Regions from separate parts of the Agrobacterium sp. 22-223-1 genome, predicted to be linked through region 1. Evidence: predicted binding sites of a transcription regulator. Region 1 holds the regulator's gene; the other holds the start of a gene.
What was found. Region 1 encodes LexA, which represses DNA repair genes until DNA is damaged. Its sites were predicted from a motif close to TGTTCNNNNTGTGTTCNG; they were not measured.

Region 1 (4,189 bases):
ATCGTTCTGGAAGATGGCCGCTTTGCTGGAAAGGCTTGCGATATTGCCGATATCGTTATCGTCTCCCGCAGAACGTCCTTTTCCCAATGCCGTTCGGGCGCACTTCTGCTGAACCGCGATATCCTGCGGCGGATCGGTTCGCTGGAAATGGACTTCGCCCGCAGCGAGCAGACAGGGGTGGTCGGCAGGCTGCGCGCCGCAATCGCCGGAATGGACAGGCCTTGGAGCGAACATCGCTATTACGACTGGAAAAGCGGCCGTTTCGATCGCGACGTGCCCGATGCCGTCATGCGGTTGCTGGCGGCATCGCAATAGAGCGCCGCCAGCATGGACCGTCAGGCCTTGATGCGCAGATCCGCGGTCAATTCGCCGATCCCGCTAATTTCCTCTTCATGCGCCGCGTCGCGCCAGACTTCCTTAAGCCCGGCCTCGTACCATTCGCGCATGGCGGGAAGGGTGAGCAGCCGGTCGCAATAGGCTTTCGCCGCGGGCGAAAGTTCCGCGCCATAAGTCTGGAAACGAAATGCCACCGGGCAGAAGAAGGCATCGACCGCCGTAAATTTCTGGCCGGCAAGAAAAGGCCCGCCGAATTTCGCGAGGCCTTCGCTCCACAGCGTATCGATGCGCTTTATATCGGCCGCAAGCCCGGCATCGCCACCCTTCGGTCTTACGCGAATGCCGACCGACATGGGGTAGAGATTGCGCAGCGAGGAAAAGCCCGCATGCATTTCGCTCGCCGCCGACCGTGACCAGGCCCTTGCCTGCTTGTCGCTCGCCCAGACGCCCTGATGTCTTTCCGCCAGATATTCGGCGATCGACAGCGATTCCCAAACCGTCACGCCCTCATCGACAAGGCAGGGCACCTTGCCGGTCGGCGAGAAGGTGGAGAAGGAAACGCCTTCGCCGAAGGGAACGAGTTTTTCATCGAAGGCGATGCCGAGCGTGCGCATCAATACCCAGGGCCGCAGCGACCATGAGGAATAGTTCTTGTTGGCGATATAAAGATCGTACATGACGTGTTTCCCCGATATGACGCGCATTTCTATACCGGCGGAGGGGCCTTGGAATATTGCAAATAATCCATGGCTCCCATAAGCCGCGTTGATGAATGGGAAGGTGAGGGCAGGGAGAAGGAGGCATATCCAAGTCACCGCCCGGAGATGAGGCGAAACACCCCCTCTCTTTACTTCCGCAGGGCCGCATTGTTCCAGGGAACAAGCCAAGATGCCTCAAAGTGAGCGCCATCTTCTCGATGACGCCCCTAGCGAAAAAAGGCGGGTTGCCAATTAATGGTAACGGCGGATCAGTCCAACCAGCTTGCCCTGGATTTTCACCCGGTCCGGTCCGAAAATGCGGGTCTCATAGGCGGGATTGGCCGCTTCCAGAGCGATGGAGGCTCCCTTGCGGCGGAAACGCTTCAGGGTCGCTTCTTCATCATCCACCAGTGCTACGACGATATCGCCCGGATTGGCCGTATTGCCGTTGCGAATGATGACGGTATCGCCATCAAAAATGCCGGCCTCGATCATCGAGTCGCCCTTGACCTCAAGAGCGTAATGTTCGCCCGAACCGAGCATGTCGACCGGCACGGCCACATCATGGGTGTTGTTCTGGATGGCGGAAATCGGCACACCGGCGGCGATGCGGCCCATGACCGGCACGGTGACCGCGCCACCGAGATCATTGGCCGGCGCCTTGGGGGCAGGGGCCGGTTCCGGCGTCTTCGGCTTGCCGAGGCTGCCTTCGATGACGCTCGGCGAGAAACCGCGCTGCGGCCTTGCACCCGGAGCATAGGCCTCAGGCAATTTGATCACTTCCAGCGCCCGCGCCCTGTTAGGTAGCCGGCGAATGAAGCCGCGCTCTTCGAGTGCGGTGATCAGCCTGTGGATGCCGGATTTGGAGGCAAGATCGAGTGCGTCCTTCATTTCATCGAAGGAGGGCGGCACGCCGGACTCTTTCATTCTTTCATGAATGAAGAGAAGCAATTCCTGCTGTTTGCGCGTGAGCATGAGGAAAACACCCTTGAGAATCGTCGTTGAAGTCGCGAAACAAATACAGAACGAACACTATATGTTCCATATGTGTTCCGCAATCCCCTAAAATTTCGTGAAGGGTGCATCGCAGATCGTGATTTGATCGTCGAAACCATGAACAAAGCAGATTTAACGATGTATGCCGCATCTTGAATACCAGAAACCACCGACCGGGGAGACCCGGCCGGTGGTTTCTGGCTGCCGATTTGCTACGCGCCGAACGTCAGTAGATCGTGAGCGCAGGAATGAAGCTGACCGCGATAAGGAGCAGCATCGCCATGGTGAAGAACGGCCACAATTCCCTCGTCGTTGCGCCGAGCGGCGCTCTGGCTATGGAGGACGAGATGAAGAGCGTGGTGCCGATCGGTGGCGTATAGAGCCCGATACCGAGATTGATCACCATCATCATGCCGAGCTGCACCCGGTCGAGCCCGATCATATCCGCAAGCGGCACGAAGATCGGTCCGAGCAGCAGGATCGACGGCGGCAGATCGAGCGGCATGCCGATGATCAGCATCAGGATATTCATCATGAGAATAATCAGGATCGGGTTGGAGATATTCTCCGCGACCCAGGTGGCGAAATGCTGGGGCGCCTGATCGAAGGTAAGCACCCAGCCCACCGCCGCGCTGCCCATGATGACGAGCATGACGACGCCGGTTGCGGAGCCGGCCTCGACGAAATTGTCGCAGAAACGCTTCCATGTCAGATCGCGATAGAAGAAGATGCTGAGCACGAGCGAATAAACGACGGAAAGAACGGCCACTTCGGTCGGCGTTGCAAAGCCGAAGCGCAGGCCGAGGATGATCAGGATCGGCAGAAGGATCGCCGGCAGGCTGCGGAATGCAAGTAGTGCCAGATCGCGCTTGCGGATGCGTTCGTCACGCACCGCATAGCCCCGCCGCACGGCAATGGCCCAGCAGACGAAGATGAAACCGACGGCCATGAGCAGGCCCGGCAGAATGCCGGCGATGAACAGATTGGCGATGCTGACGCCGCTGACCAGCGAATAGAGGATCATCGGGATCGACGGCGGAATGAGCACGTCGATGACAGCCGAGGTGGCATTGTTGGCCGCACAAAGGGGAGCGGGGTAGCCCTGGCGCTTTTGCCATGGAATGAGCACCGAGCCGAGTGCGCTCGCATTGGCGACCGCCGAGCCGGAAACGCCGCCGAACACGACCGACGAAATGACGGTGGTGGAAAGCGGGCCGCCGCGCCAGCGCTGCATGGCCTTGGAGGCGAGTTCGAGAAGCTGGGTTCCGAGTTTGCCGCCGAGCATTAGCGTTCCCGCGAGCATGAAGAACGGCAGCGCCAGCATCGGGAAAGATTGCGTCTGGTCGTAAACCTGCTGCGCCACGATCGAAAGCGGCACATAACCGTTCCACAGCACGGCGACGCCGGCAGAGATGATCAGCGCATAGCCGACCGGAACCGCAATCATCATGAGGATACAAAATGCAATGATCATCACGATGGTCATAGCGGCATCTCCTCGGTTGCACCGTGCGGGCGGGCATGCCAGCCGCCGGAGAGAATGCGCAGGCTCGCGGTTGCGGTCGTGACCGAGACCAATGCCGCGCCGAAGGCGATGGAATAATATCCGATGCTGTTGGGCAGCTGCAGCACAGGGCTGATTTCCGCGCCGGCGATCTCGGCGACGACAAGCGCCTGCTGCGCGAGAATGACGAAACTTGCGACCGTCACGAGATTGGCGAACAGCAGAACCGCCACCTTGCCGCGTTCGTCGAACTTGTCATAAATCCATTCCACCGCCATATGCGCGCCGCTCTGCGCGGCAAGGGTAATGCCGGCGACGATGAACCATGGAAACAGCATGGTCGGCAGTTCTTCCGCAAAATCCAGCCCGCCGGATGTCGATAGATAGCGGACGATGACGTTTGCGGTCATAATGACCGTGAGCAGAATGCCGGTTGCCACGATGATGATGCGGCAGAGGATGGCGATGAAACTGTCAACGCGATTGGCGGCGGACAAGGCTCCTTCGAGCATTGGCGCATCTCCTGAAAACTGAAACCGTATGAATGTCGGCGTGAGCGAGGCTCCCGCCGATCCTGTCAGTGGACATGAAGGCGAGGCCGGGCGGCATGAACCGGCCCGGCATCCTGATCGTCAGCCCTTGGCAGCCTTTTCCA
Region 2 (4,189 bases), 650 kb from region 1:
AGGAAGCCGGTGGTCGGCGTGGTGAAGATGGACAGGCCGCCGCGTCCACCCGAAAGCACCGGCAGGCCGATGGCGGCAATCAGGATCGTCAGGAGAACCGCCAGCGTGCCGCGTTTCGCGCCCAGCACGACACCGGCCAGCATGACGCCGAGCGACTGCGCGGTGATCGGCACGGGGATGAAACCGAGCGTGATCGGCGGCAGAAGCCCGAGTGCGATGATGATGGCGGAAAACAGCGAAATCAGCACAAGGTCGCGGGTCGTCATGGCTCGGAAACTCCGGATGGTTATCTGGCCGTCAGCTTTGGCCTCTGAAACCGCGCGCGTCAATGGCGTCGGCAATGGCATCCGCATCCTTCAACGTCATAATCACCAGCGGCACGATGATGGTGGCCATCCGCACGGGCAGGCCGCGCGCCCGGTGCGCATCGCGCACCGCATGGTAACGATTGACGATCTCGGGCACGAAACGCACGACGAGCCCGACCGAAAGCCCGATGTCGGCGGCCTTCACCAGCCCCAGCCCTTCCAGCGGGGCGGCGGCAAGCGCGATCTCATCCATGAATTGCGAAATGCTGACGGTGATGGTGACGGCGGTGGCAAGCAGCGCCAGCGCCGTCAGCCGCAAAAGATTGACACTGGCATCATGGGCCGGAAGCAGGAGATAGCTGAAGGCGGCGACGAGGAAGATGGTCAGCATCACCGGCCGCAGCCGCAGGCCGATATCCTTGAAGGGCAGCCGGGTAGCGCCCAGAATAAGGGCGGCCAGAACCGTCGCGCCTGCGAGAACCAGCAGATCGCGGGTGAGGAACAATGCGATGCTGAAACCCATGAGCGCCAGGAGTTTGAGGCGCGGTGAAACGCGGTAGAGCCAGCCGGTGCCTTCCACATGCAGCGATTTCATCGCGATGCCACCTCCAGATAACGCGCCACCGCTTCTTCGGGTGCGGCGTCGGCCACCAGTGCGCCCTCATGGAAAACCAGCACCCGGTCGAAACCCGCAACCAGCGGCAGATCGTGGGTGATGACAACAAGCGCCTGCGACAGCGCGGCCATGGTCTTTTCCACGGTGGCTCGGTTTTTGAGATCGAGCTGGTTTGTCGGCTCATCGAGAATGAGGATTTGCGGTTCGGTGACCAGAAGCGCCGCCAGCGCCGCAAGCTGCAATTCGCCGCCCGAGATTTCGTGCGCACGTCGCTCTTCCAGGTGAGCGATGCCGAGCCGGGCAAGGACGGCTTTGACCCTGGCGTCGGTTTCCGCCCTGCCGAGGCCGAGCCGTTTCAGCCCGAAGGCGACATCGTCGCGCACGATCGGCAGGATGATCTGGTTCTGCGGGTTTTGGAAGATGAAGCCGACCGCCTGCAAGACCGTCTTGGCGTCGCTCACGGTGTCGAGACCGTTCACCGAAACCTTGCCCTCGCTCGGTTTGTTCAGCCCGTTGATCAGCCGGGCAAAGGTGGTCTTGCCGGAACCATTGAGGCCGATCACGCCGATGCGCCGTTCCGTCAATGTCACAGACAGCGGCTGCAGGGCCTGCCGGCCCTCGAAAGCGACACCGGCGGCGTCGAAACGGATTTCCAAGCTTACATCCTCGCGCTCTTTTTCCGGTTCTATACCCCGTCATCAACAGAAGTGAAACAAGGAACAAAAAAAGAACATTGCAATCCTGAAAAAGCCGTCATACCTTCTGCACCATGGTGATCAAGGTTTCAAACGAAGCGGCAAGGCGGATTTTTCTGGCGCGGCAGGGGCTCTCCTCTCCGCCCGGCAAGGCGCTTTCAAAGAGCGACCTGCTGCAGCTCATCACCGATATCGGTTTCGTGCAGGTGGACAGCATCGGCACGGTGGAGCGCGCCCACCACCAGATTATTTTCTCCCGCAACCAGACCTACAGGCGCGGCCACCTGACCACGCTTTTGGAAAAGGACCGGGCGCTTTTCGAGCACTGGACGCATGACGCCTCCATCCTGCCGACGGAATTTTATCCCTATTGGAAACATCGTTTCCGCCGCCGCGAGCCGATCATTCAGGAGCGCTGGCGCAAATGGCACGGCGAGGGCTTCGACGCGGCTTTCGGCGAAACGCTGGAGCGCATTGCGGCCACCGGTCCGGTTCTGGCGCGGGAGCTGAAGGAGGAGGGGCACCAGTCCGGCGGCTGGTGGAACTGGCATCCCTCCAAGACCGCGCTCGAATATCTCTGGCACACCGGCAAGCTCGCGATTGCCGGCCGCGTGAATTTCCAGAAGATCTATGATCTCGCCGAACGGGTCATTCCCGGCGAGCATCATGGAACCGAGGTGGAGCATGCCGAATTTGTCGACTGGGCCTGCCGTGAGGCGCTGAAGCGGCTGGGTTTCGCCACCCATGGCGAAATCGCCGCCTTTTTCGATCTCGTCACCCCGCAGGAGGCGAGGGACTGGGTCAAAAGCCATCGCGATGAACTCTGCGAGGTCTCACTTCTTGCAAGTGACGGCGACACTGCCCGCCCGTCTTTTGCCTTTGCCGGTTTCACCGCCGACCTGACCGACGTGCCGGAACCTTCATCCCGCGTCCGCGTCCTCAGCCCCTTCGATCCGCTGTTGCGTGACCGCAACCGCACGGAGCGGCTGTTCGGCTTCTATTACCGCATCGAGGTCTTCGTGCCCGAGCCGAAACGGCAATATGGCTATTATGTCTTCCCGCTTCTGGAAGGTGACAGGCTGATCGGCCGCATCGACATGAAGGCGGATCGCAAGCGCGGCACGCTGGATGTGCGCCGCCTGTGGCTGGAACCCGGCGTGCGCGCATCAGTTGGACGGCTGGAGAAGCTCGACGCGGAACTGGTGAGGCTGGCGAAGTTTACCGGGGTTGAGAGTGTGAACTATCTGGAGGGCTGGCGGGAGGAAAACTGAGGTCTTTCGCTCGGGACACTGTGAGAGTGGCATCCCACCGCGCGATGCCGTCTTCGCCTCTGAGGTAGCACGGCGTCGCCGCTTGTTTCTTCTCCCCGTCGGGGAGAAGGTGGCCCGAAGGGTCGGATGAGGGGTAAGCTCTCCGTATATCGGCAACGTGGCCCCTCAACCCGCTGCCGCGACCTTCTCCCCGGCGGGGAGAAGGCGAGGATGCATCCACTCGCTTCACAATTGCCCTGGAAAACCAAGGCAAACCCCAAAACATCACCCGATATCCGTCGCCGAAATCTTGATGCCGAACCCTTCAAGGCCGACATAATGCCGCTCGCGGGTGGTCATCAGCTTGATGGAGCTGATGCCGAGGTCTTTCAGGATTTGCGCGCCGAGGCCGATTTCCAGCCATTCGTTTTCGCGCGAACGGGCCTGCGCATGCGCCTCGTCGGGATCACGCGCCTTGCGACGTCCAGCCACCTGGCCGACGCCGACGGAGCCTTCACGCAGATAGACGATGACGCCTCGGCCTTCCTCGGCGATCTTCTGCATGTAATGCCGCACCGGCTGGCGGTCGCCGAACACGTCGTCGGCGACATTTTCCGGGTGCAGGCGCACGGGAATATCGATGCCGTCTCTGATATCGCCGAAAATCACCGCCATATGCTGCATCGGGTCCCAGGGCAGGGAATAGGTCTGCGCCTTGGCGGGTCCGAAGGGCGTTTCGATGGTGAAGGAGGATTCCATCTCCACCAGGGTTTCCTTGCGCTGGCGATAGGCGATGAGATCGGCGACCGAAACGTGCTTCATGCCGTGTTTTTCGGCGAAATCCAGCACCTGCGGTCCGCGCATCACCGTGCCGTCGTCATTCACCAGCTCGCTGATGACGCCGATGGGCGGCAGGCCGGCGAGCCGGCAGAGATCGACCGCCGCTTCTGTATGGCCGGAGCGCATCAGCACGCCGCCCTCACGGGAAATCAGCGGGAAGATGTGGCCCGGCCGGGTGAAATCGGAAGCGCCGACATTCGGATTGGCAAGGTTGCGCACCGTCAGGGTGCGGTCATCGGCGGAAATGCCGGTCGTGGTGCCGTGCTTGAAATCGACGCTGACGGTGAAGGCTGTCGTATGCGCGCTGTCATTTTCCGCCACCATGGCGTTGAGGTTCAGCCGCTTGGCTTCCTCGCGCGGCATGGGCGCACAGACGATGCCGGAGGTGTGGCGCACGATCAGCGCCATTTTCTCCGGTGTGCAGTGAACCGCCGAAATGATCAGATCGCCTTCGTTCTCACGGTCGTCATCATCGGTCAC

Region 2: a site for LexA is predicted at 1,640-1,657, ahead of ACQZ60_RS03570 (energy-coupling factor ABC transporter ATP-binding protein). Genes of this name have one in related genera too.

What each region holds. Positions count from the first base shown of each region.
Region 1 covers NZ_JBNWCN010000001.1:1,379,823-1,384,011, forward strand. The annotation lists gene ACQZ60_RS06840 (ComEC/Rec2 family competence protein) at 1-315, shown strand, start outside; gene ACQZ60_RS06845 (glutathione S-transferase family protein) at 336-1,013, opposite strand; gene lexA (transcriptional repressor LexA) at 1,287-2,009, opposite strand; gene ACQZ60_RS06855 (TRAP transporter large permease subunit) at 2,257-3,516, opposite strand; gene ACQZ60_RS06860 (TRAP transporter small permease) at 3,513-4,046, opposite strand; gene ACQZ60_RS06865 (TRAP transporter substrate-binding protein) at 4,167-4,189, opposite strand, start outside.
Region 2 covers NZ_JBNWCN010000001.1:729,085-733,273, forward strand. The annotation lists gene ACQZ60_RS03560 (biotin transporter BioY) at 1-266, opposite strand, end outside; gene ACQZ60_RS03565 (energy-coupling factor transporter transmembrane component T family protein) at 298-903, opposite strand; gene ACQZ60_RS03570 (energy-coupling factor ABC transporter ATP-binding protein) at 900-1,580, opposite strand; gene ACQZ60_RS03575 (winged helix-turn-helix domain-containing protein) at 1,694-2,890, shown strand; gene ribB (3,4-dihydroxy-2-butanone-4-phosphate synthase) at 3,155-4,189, opposite strand, start outside.